DNA from 3 places in the Mesorhizobium subarcticum genome. Region 1 is predicted to be linked to each of the others. Evidence: predicted binding sites of a transcription regulator. Region 1 holds the regulator's gene; each other region holds the start of a gene.

The links. Region 1 encodes PhoB, which activates phosphate uptake and scavenging genes when phosphate is short. Its sites were predicted from a motif close to TGTCATNNANCTGTCAT; they were not measured.
Region 2: a site for PhoB is predicted at 1,644-1,660, ahead of ACZYHG_RS01975 (ceramide glucosyltransferase). Genes of this name have one in related genera too.
Region 3: a site for PhoB is predicted at 1,825-1,841, ahead of ppk2 (polyphosphate kinase 2). Genes of this name have one in related genera too.

What each region holds. Positions count from the first base shown of each region.
Region 1 covers NZ_CM144237.1:2,091,318-2,094,593, reverse strand. The annotation lists gene ACZYHG_RS10225 (ROK family protein) at 1-1,212, shown strand, start outside; gene phoB (phosphate regulon transcriptional regulator PhoB) at 1,367-2,056, opposite strand; gene phoU (phosphate signaling complex protein PhoU) at 2,072-2,779, opposite strand; gene pstB (phosphate ABC transporter ATP-binding protein PstB) at 2,805-3,276, opposite strand, start outside.
Region 2 covers NZ_CM144237.1:424,091-427,366, reverse strand. The annotation lists gene ACZYHG_RS01985 (Hsp33 family molecular chaperone) at 74-1,105, shown strand; gene apaG (Co2+/Mg2+ efflux protein ApaG) at 1,148-1,540, opposite strand; gene ACZYHG_RS01975 (ceramide glucosyltransferase) at 1,761-2,912, shown strand; gene ACZYHG_RS01970 (O-succinylhomoserine sulfhydrylase) at 2,934-3,276, opposite strand, start outside.
Region 3 covers NZ_CM144237.1:5,301,495-5,304,770, forward strand. The annotation lists gene ACZYHG_RS25915 (dihydrofolate reductase family protein) at 104-748, shown strand; gene ppk2 (polyphosphate kinase 2) at 797-1,717, opposite strand; gene ACZYHG_RS25925 (aldo/keto reductase) at 1,999-3,042, shown strand; gene ACZYHG_RS25930 (glycosyl transferase family 90) at 3,073-3,276, opposite strand, start outside.

The sequences.
Region 1 (3,276 bases):
CGCAACCGCGCCATGGTGATTGCGGCCGTGCGCCGGGCCGGTCGGCCCTCGCGCACCGAGATCGCGGCGACCACCGGCCTCAGCCACTCGACCATATCGGCGATTTCCTCCGATTTGATCGGCGAAGGCATCCTGGCCGAAGGCAAACCGAGCGAGGCCGGCGCGCTCAAACGCGGCAGGCCGCAGGTCGGCCTCGGCCTCAACCCCGAGGCCGCGGCCGTCATGACCGTGGTGCTGTCGCTGAATTTCCTCTCCGTCGCCGTCATCGACTATGCCGGCCAGGTGGTATCGGAGGAGCAGCGCCGGTTGGACACGCTGACTATGTCGCGCGAGGCGCTGATCGGCGAATGCGTGGCCATCGTGCGGCGACGCCTCGCGGATCCCGACATCGATGTCCGCAGCGTCGCTCGCATCGCGCTGGCGATCCAGGGCATCACCGACACCAAGGCCCGGGCAATGCTCTGGTCGCCGATCACGCCGCAGACCGACATCGCCTTCGCCGACATACTCGAAGCCGAATTCGGCATCCCCGCCACCATGGAAAACGACTGCAACATGATGGCGGTGGCGCTGCGCTGGCGCGATCCCGAACGTTATCGCGACGACTTCATCGCTATCCTGCTTTCGCACGGCATCGGCATGGGCCTGGTGCTGAAGGGCGAGCTGTTCACCGGCACCCATTCCTCGGGCGGCGAGTTCGGCCACATGATCCATCGGCCGAACGGCGCACTCTGCCGCTGCGGACGCCGCGGCTGCGTCGAGGCCTATGCCGGCAACTACGCCATCTGGCGCAACGCAAAACAGCTCGGCGAGGACACCGAGCCGGTCGCCGATGTCAGCGACGCGCAGATGCGGGCCCTTGCCGCCACGGCGCGGGAGCGGGACGGGCCGGAACGCGAAGCCTACCGCAAGGCGGGCGAGGCGCTGGGCTACGGCCTCGGCAGCCTGTTCGCCCTGATCGACCCCGCCCCCGTTGCCATGGTCGGTGTCAGCGCCGCCGCCTTCGACCTGATCGAACCGGCGCTGCGGGAGGCCATCGCCCAGACCGCCGGTGGCCAGCATTCGAAATCGATTTCCTTCGACACCGAGCCGAACGAACTGCCCCTTATCCGCGAAGGCTGCGCCATGCGTGCACTGACCTTCGTAGACCAGGAGATTTTCGCGCCGGGCGCGCAGGGTAAGTCAGGCGTTGTCGGCAAGAACGTTGCCTGAATAACGCGTAGGGATATGTTGAGATTCAAGTCAGGCCGAGTCGAGAATGGTGGGTTCCGAGAACCGGAACGGAGCGGACATTTGGGTCCGTGAGTACCGGAAGCGCAGGAAACTGTCATTCGCAGGCCGGCATCACCTGAATATCAGCATATCCCTAATCTTCCCTGATCGCGTAGCCCGCCCCGCGAATGGTGCGGATCACATCCGGCATGCGGCCATTGTTGACCGCCTTGCGCAGGCGGCCGACATGCACGTCCACCGTGCGCTCGTCGATGTAGATCGTTTCGCCCCAGACATTGTCGAGCAACTGGCTGCGCGAGAACACGCGGCCGGGATGGCGCATCATGAATTCGAGCAGGCGGAATTCGGTCGGCCCGAGCCGGATCTCGCTCTTCTTGCGATAGACCCGGTGTGATTCACGATCGAGCACGATGTCGCCGACCTTGAGCACGCTGGACAGCACTTCCGGCTTGGCGCGGCGCAGCAGCGCCTTGATGCGGGCCATGAATTCCGGCGTCGAGAACGGCTTGACCAGATAATCGTCGGCACCGGTCGAGAGGCCGCGTACGCGGTCGCTTTCCTCGCCGCGCGCTGTCAGCATGATGATCGGCAGCCGCTCGGTCTCGGGCCGCATTCTTAGCCGACGACAAAGCTCGATGCCCGACACCGCCGGCACCATCCAGTCGAGCACCAGAAGGTCAGGGACGTTTTCCTGCAGCCGGATTTCGGCTTCGTCGCCGCGCGTCACCACTTCGACCTGGTAACCTTCCGATTCCAGGTTGTAGCGGAGGAGCACGCCTAGCGGCTCCTCGTCTTCCACCACCATGATGCGTGGCGCGATCATCGGCTTGTCACCCTGTTATGCCGCCGGCGCCGACATTGCGGTCTCGTCCTGCTTCGGGCGATTGGCGGGCAGCTGCGTGCCGGTCAGCACATAATACGCATTTTCGGCGATGTTGGTCACGTGGTCGCCGATGCGCTCAAGATTCTTGGCGCAGAACAAAAGATGCGTACAGGCGGTGATGTTGCGCGGATCTTCCATCATGTAGGTCAACAGTTCGCGGAACACCGAGGTGTATTTGACGTCGATGCGCTCGTCGTCATTCCTGAGCTTGGCGAGAGCCGAAGCGTCACCCGCCGCATACTCCTCGACCACGCCATGCACCTGGATCAGCACCAGCTGTGCCATGGCATCGATGGAGTGCGACAGGTCGCGCGGCGTGGCGCTGAGACCGACGGTGCCGACGCGCTTGGCGATGTTCTTGGCAAGGTCGCCGATGCGTTCGAGGTCGCCGGCCATGCGGATCGAACCGACGACATGGCGCAGATCGTCGGCCATCGGCTGGCGCTTGGCGATCAGCGTGATGGCGCGGTCGTCGAGTTCGCGCTGGCGGGCATCCATGATGGCATCATCGGAGACGACGCGCTGGGCGAGAGCGTTGTCGGAGTTCAGCAGCGCCTTGGTGGCGCCGCCGACCATCGAGCCGGCGAGATCGCCCATGTCGCTGATCAGCTTGCTGATCTGTCCGAGCTCCTCGTCGAAGGCTGCAACCGTATGTTCGGCCATGATCCTGGTCCTCGTATGCGTGCGATCAGCCGAAGCGGCCGGTGATGTAGTCCTGCGTGCGCTTCTCGCGGGGCGACGTGAAGATCTTTTCCGTTTTGTCGAACTCGACCAGCTCGCCCAGATACATGAACGCCGTCTGCTTCGAGACGCGCGCCGCCTGCTGCATGTTGTGGGTGACGATGACGATCGTGTAGTCGGCTTGCAACTCGTCGATCAGCTCTTCGATCTTGGCGGTCGACAGCGGATCGAGCGCCGAGGCCGGCTCGTCGAGCAGGATGACTTCCGGCTTCACCGCCACGGTGCGGGCAATGCAAAGCCGCTGCTGCTGGCCGCCCGACAGGCTGAGACCGCTGGCGTTGAGCTTGTCCTTGACCTCGTTCCACAGGGCTGCGCGTTTCAGCGCCTGCTCGACACGGCCGTCCATCTCGGCCTTGCTGATCTTCTCATAGAGCCTGACGCCAAAGGCGATGTTCTCATAGATCGACATCGGGAACGGC
Region 2 (3,276 bases), 1.7 Mb from region 1:
GGCGGCGCGATGCCTATCTGCGCCGCATCACGCAAATCAAGCGCGTTTGGACGCATGTGGCCCTCCGGGCCGCATGGCCGCGCCCCGGAGCTTTGTCATGTTGGAAACCTATCAAGTGACTGAACATCACCCCAAACTCGGCGAGTTCGGCTATGCCGGCGACGACCATGTCGTGCCCTTCGAGGTCGGCCCGCTCGACGTGCGCGGCCGCACGGTCCAGCTCGGACCGATGCTCGACGCCATTCTCACCCGCCACGATTATCCCGAGCCGGTTGCCCGCCTGCTGGCAGAAGCCTGTGTGCTGACGGTGCTGCTTGGCACTTCGCTCAAGTTCGAGGGCAAGTTCATCCTGCAGACCCGCACCGACGGGCCGGTCGACATGCTGGTGGCGGATTTCTCCACGCCTTCGGCGCTGCGCGCCTATGCGCGCTTCGATGCGGATCGGCTTGAGGCGTTGGTCGCGGCAGGCGAGACTTCCCAGCAGACGCTGCTCGGCAGCGGCGTGCTGGCGCTGACCATCGACCAGGGCGCCCACACGCAGCGCTATCAGGGTATCGTCCAGCTCGACGGTGAAACGCTGGAGGACGCGGCACGCACCTATTTCCGCCAGTCGGAACAGATCCCGACGGATATAAGGCTTTCGGTTGCCAAGCTTTTGACGCCCGGCCCTGGCGGCGCGCGTGAACAGTGGCGTGCGGGTGGCATCCTGGCGCAGTTCCTGCCGCAGTCGCCCGAGCGCATGCGCGTTCCGGACCTGCCGGGCGGCGATGGCGATCCGCGCGAGGAGATCCATGATCCCTCAGACAATTCCTGGCAGGAGCTTCTGGCGCTGCTCGGCACCATCGAACCGACCGAACTGATCGATCCGACGATCGGCGCCGAACGGCTGCTCTATCGCCTGTTCCACGAGCATGGCGTGCGCGTCTTCGGCGGTGTCCCCGTCGCCGACCAGTGCTCATGCTCCAGGGACAAGATCCGCGGTATCCTCGAGGGGTTCTCCGCACAGGAGATCAAGGACTCGACCGAGGATGGCGGCATCCACGTCGCCTGCGAATTCTGCTCGACGCAATACGACTTCGACCCAGCGGAATTCGCGGCGCAGTAAGGGATCCTTCCTTCTCCCCGTATAGTGTCGGGGAGAAGGAGGCTAATTCACTGTCCGCCTTGTCCCCGGTAGATCCAGCGAAAACGCCGGTATGGCGATGTCGAATGTCTCGCCGCGCTTGTTGCGCATCGTATAGCGCCCGACCATGATCCCGGACGGCGTCGAGAGCGGGCAGCCCGATGTATACTGATAACTGTCGCCGGGATTGAGTTCGGGCTGGTCGCCGACGACGCCCGGGCCGCGCACTTCCTCTATCCGGCCGGTACCATCGGTGATGTGCCAATAGCGCGACAGAAGCTGCACGAATTCGTCCGACTGGTTGTCGATCGTTATCTGATAGCCCCAGACATAGCGGTTCTCGGAAGGGTCCGAGCGATCCTCAAGATAGAACGGCCTGACCTGAACTTCGATCTTGCGCGTGACGGCGCGATACATAAGCGGCTCCAAAACAATCCGGTAAGTTTCGGCGCTCCCGGCAAGCAGGTCAACGTGCGCGTCTTGTCGCGGCTGCCCTTGAAGGGCAGGTGCCGGCAAAGAATGTCATTTAAGTGACACATGACAATGGTGGTGTGCACGAACCGGGCGACTCGGCGCTCTGTCGACTGTTGAAAACGCCTGTCATGCGGGCCGTCTTTTCTGGAGTGACCAGATCTCGATGGAACTCACTGTCATAGCCGCCTCGCTTTCGACTGCTCTCATTGTCGTAAATGCTGCCAGCATCACGCTCGCCGCTTCACAGCTGAAACGGCGCGCCACGATCGTGCCGCCGGCGAGCAAATCGCAACCGGTGTCCATCATTGTCCCGTCGCGCGGCGTCGAGCCATTCACGCAGGAGACGCTGGAGCGCGCCTTCTCGCTCGACTGGCCGCGCTACGAGCTGATCTTCTGCGTCGCCCATGCCGACGATCCGGTGGCCAGGCTGATCAGACAAGCCATCACCCATTTCCCGCAGGTTCCGGCCCGGCTGTTGATTGGTGACGACCGCGTCAGCGCCAATCCCAAACTCAACAATTGCGTCAAGGGCTGGGAAGCCGCGCGCCATGACTGGGTCATCCTGGCCGACTCCAACGTGCTGATGCCAAGAGACTACGTCCAGCATCTGATGGCGGCGTGGCGGCCGGATACCGGCCTTGTATGCTCGACACCGATCGGCTCGCGGCCTGACGGCTTCTGGGCCGAGGTCGAATGCGCCTTCCTCAACACGCTGCAAGCCCGCTGGCAGTATGCCGGCGAGGCGCTCGGCCTCGGCTTTGCCCAGGGCAAGAGCATGCTGTGGAACAAGCCGATGCTGGATGCCAATGGCGGCATCCGTGCGCTGGCCGCCGAAATCGCGGAGGACGCCGCGGCGACCAAGCTGGTCAACGGGCTTAGCCTGCGCGTCAATCTCGTCGCCGCGCCCTTCGAGCAGCCGCTCGGCCGGCGCAGGCTTGGCGAGATCTGGTCGCGCCAGGCTCGTTGGGCGCGCCTGCGCCGCGTCACCTTCCCGCTGTTCTTCGCGCCCGAAATCCTGACTGGCGCAGTGGTGCCGCTACTGCTTGCACTGGTTGCGGCGGCAAGCGTCGGCCTCAGCCTGCCGCTGACGGCCATCGCCGTGCTGGCGGCCTTCTATCTTCCGGAATGTGCCTTGGCCTGGTCCAAGGGCTGGTACCTGTCGCCGCGCATGGTCGCGGCGATCATGGCGCGAGACCTGATCCTGCCGGCGATGTGGGCGCGCGGCTGGCTCGGAGGTGCCGTCGACTGGCGCGGCAATGCTATGACCATCGGCACCAAGGCAGCCGAGCTGGAAGAGGCGTCGTCGAGCGCGTAGGTTCCGGCGCCCGAGTCGCCTCTATTTAGCGGCCTTCAGCGCCTGCGCGACATCTTCCAGCAGATCATCGGTATCCTCCAGCCCGACCGACAATCTCAGCGTCCCCGGTCCGATGCCGAGTTCGGCGCGGGCCTCGTCGCTCAAATTCTTGTGCGTGGTCGTTGCCGGATGGGTGATCAGGCTCTTGGCATCGCCGAGATTGTTCGAGATCAGCACGATGTCGAGCGCGTTCTGCAGGGCGAACGCTGCTTGCTTGCCGCCTTTGACATCGAGGCAGATCAGCGTCGAGCCGCCCGACATCTGCTTCTTGACGATGTCGGCCTGTGGGTGGTCGGCGCGGCCGGGATAGATGACGCGGGCGATC
Region 3 (3,276 bases), 3.2 Mb from region 1:
GACGGTGTCAGGACGTGTCTGCATCGTGAGGACCACCGCTTGCGATCTGCAATCGGTTTGCTACAACAAAACCGATGCAGACATAATTGGTTAGGAGGCCTTCATGTCCAAGCTGCGTGTCAACGCATTCACCCTGTCGCTCGACGGCTATGGCGCCGGTCCCGATCAGGATTTGGAGAATCCGCTCGGCGTCGGTGGGAAAGCGTTGCACAAATGGGCCTTCACGACCCGCACCTTCCGCAAGATGTTCGGCGAGGAAGGCGGCGCCTCCGGCGTCGACGAGGATTTCGCGGCGCGCAGCTTCGAAAATGTCGGCGCCTGGATCCTGGGGCGCAATATGTTCGGCCCGATCCGCGGGCCCTGGAAGGACGAAAGCTGGAAAGGCTGGTGGGGCGACAATCCGCCCTATCACGTACCTGTCTTCGTGCTGACGCACCATGCGCGTGAGCCCGTCGTCATGGAAGGCGGCACGACCTTTTACTTCGTGACCGAGGGCATCCATTCGGCACTTGAGCAAGCGAAGGCCGCGGCTGGTGGCAAGGATGTGCGGGTTGGCGGCGGCGTCGCGACGATCAGGCAATACCTGCAGGAGAAACTTCTCGACGAGATGCATCTCGCGATCTCGCCTGTGCTGCTTGGCGGCGGCGAAAACCTTCTGGCAGGCCTCGACCTGCCGAAGGTCGGCTACCAATGCAGTGAACAGGTCGCCTCGCCGCACGCGATGCATGTGGTGATCAGTCGGGCATAGCCATGAGAACGGGGGCGCCAGCGTAAGAAACGGCGCCCCTTTCCAGGCTCAATACTTCTCCGGCACGTAAAGTTCGCGCGGCAGCGTCTGGCGCTCGTATTCGGGGTTGAAGACGCGCTCCGGCAGCGTGATCTCCTCGTGCGGCACCTCTTCATACGGCACCTGCTTGAGCAGATGATCGATGCAGTTCAGCCGCGCGCGCTTCTTGTCGTTGCCTTCGACGATGAACCAGGGCGCCTCGGGAATGTTGGTGCGGGCGAAGGTCTCTTCCTTGGCCTTGGTGTACTGCTCCCAGCGCACGCGCGACTGCAGGTCCATCGGCGACAGCTTCCACTGCTTCATCGGGTCGTGGATGCGCATCAGGAAGCGCATCTGCTGTTCCTCATCGGTGATCGAGAACCAGTACTTCACGACCGTGATGCCCGAGCGCACCAGCATGCGCTCGAACTCCGGCACATCGTGGAAAAACTCCTCGACCTGGTCGTGTGAAGCAAAGCCCATCACCCTTTCGACGCCTGAGCGGTTGTACCAGGAGCGGTCGAACAGCACGATCTCGCCGCCAGCCGGCAGATGCGGCACATAGCGCTGGAAATACCATTGCGACTTTTCACGCTCGGTCGGCGCCGGCAGTGCCACGACACGGGCGATGCGCGGATTGAGCCGTTGGGTGATGCGCTTGATGACGCCGCCTTTGCCGGCGGAATCGCGGCCCTCGAAAATCACCACCAGTTTCTTCTTGTGATAGGCGACCCAGGATTGGAGCTTGATCAATTCGGACTGCAGGCTGATCAAATCGCGAAAATATTGCATGCGGTCGATCGAAGGCGGATGCGAGTTCTTGTAGATCTTGGCGATCTCCATCGACAGCGCCGGCTCCGACATTTCGAGCTCATAATCTTCGTCGAGCGTGTCGGCGAGTTCGGCCTCAAGCCAATCCTTGGCAGGAGAATTCTGTTTTAGCTCGGTCATATCAGCTGCTCCGCTTACAAGCCCTGTCGGTTCCCGTACGGCGCCTCCAATTGCAGGCCAGCAGCCTAGAATGGAAACACCTTAGCCGAATTCAATATAGGCCGGCAGTGACGGTTTTATTGCAGCCCAGGCGCGATTGCCGCGGCTGCGGATTCCACGATGTGTGATCGACCCACCATCTTTGCATAGCGACAAATCGGCCGAATTGTCCTACAAATCCCCGGCGCATTCCGGGCCGCCCTTTCGCGCCGCCCCGCTTCAACACAATCGCGAGGACTGACATGGAATACCGCACCCTTGGCCGTTCCGGCCTCAAGGTTTCGACACTGACCCTGGGCACCATGACCTTCGGCGGAGCAGGCCCCTTCGCCGCGGTCGGCAACAGCGATCTTACCGAAGCCAAGCGGATGATCGACATGTGCATCGACGCCGGCATCAACCTCATCGACACCGCCAATGTCTATTCGAACGGCCTGTCGGAGGAGATCATCGGCGAAGCGCTCGGCGGCAAGCGCAAGGCCGACGTGCTGATCGCCTCCAAGGCACGCATGCGGATCGACAGTGGGCCTAACGACGAAGGCCTGTCGCGCTATCACCTGATCCGCGAATGCGAGAGGAGCCTGAAGCGGCTGAGGACAGATGTCATAGATATCTACTTCCTGCATGAATGGGACGGCGTGACACCGCTGGAAGAAACCATCGCCGCGCTCGACACGCTGGTCACTCAGGGCAAGGTCCGCTACGTCGGCTGCTCCAACTATTCCGGCTGGCAGGTGATGAAGGCGCTCTCCATCAGCGACAGCCGTCACCAGCCGCGCTTCGTCACCCAGCAGATCCACTACACGCTGGAGGCTCGCGAGGCCGAATATGAACTGCTGCCGATCTCGGTCGACCAGGGGCTAGGCGTGCTGGTCTGGAGCCCGCTCGCCGGCGGATTGCTGTCCGGCAAATACCATCGCGACAGCCCGACCGCGCGACAGCTCGCCGGCTGGTCGGAGCCGCCGATCCGCGACGAGGAACGCCTCTGGCGGATCGTCGATGTGCTTGTCGAGATCGGCAAGGCTCGCGGCGTATCGGCAGCGCAGGTGGCACTTGCCTGGCTGCTCGGCCGCCCTGCCGTCTCCTCGCTGGTGATCGGCGCGCGTAACGATGCGCAGCTCAAGGACAATCTCGCGGCCGCCAGCCTGGCACTCTCGGGCGAAGAACGCGAACGCCTCGACGCGGTCAGCCGTCCGCCCCTGCTCTACCCCTACTGGCACCAGCAACTGACGGCGAAGGATCGTTTTGGTCCCGCCGATCTCGTGATTGACCGGAGCGGCGTGTAGCACGCGGGCCTCGACAAACTGCGTCGGCCGCTATCCCACTATGTAACGCCAGATTTCGGCGTCCGGAATAATCTGGCCGCTGAGGACGAAGTACTTGTAGAGCGCAAGCAGCGAGATCGCCTGCTCCGACCATTCATTGGAGAATTTGCGGCAGTAGGCGTTGGCCGCGGCAACGATGCGTTCGGCCGCGGCCGGGTGCTTTTCGAAATAGCTGACCTTATCAGTGAGATCGGC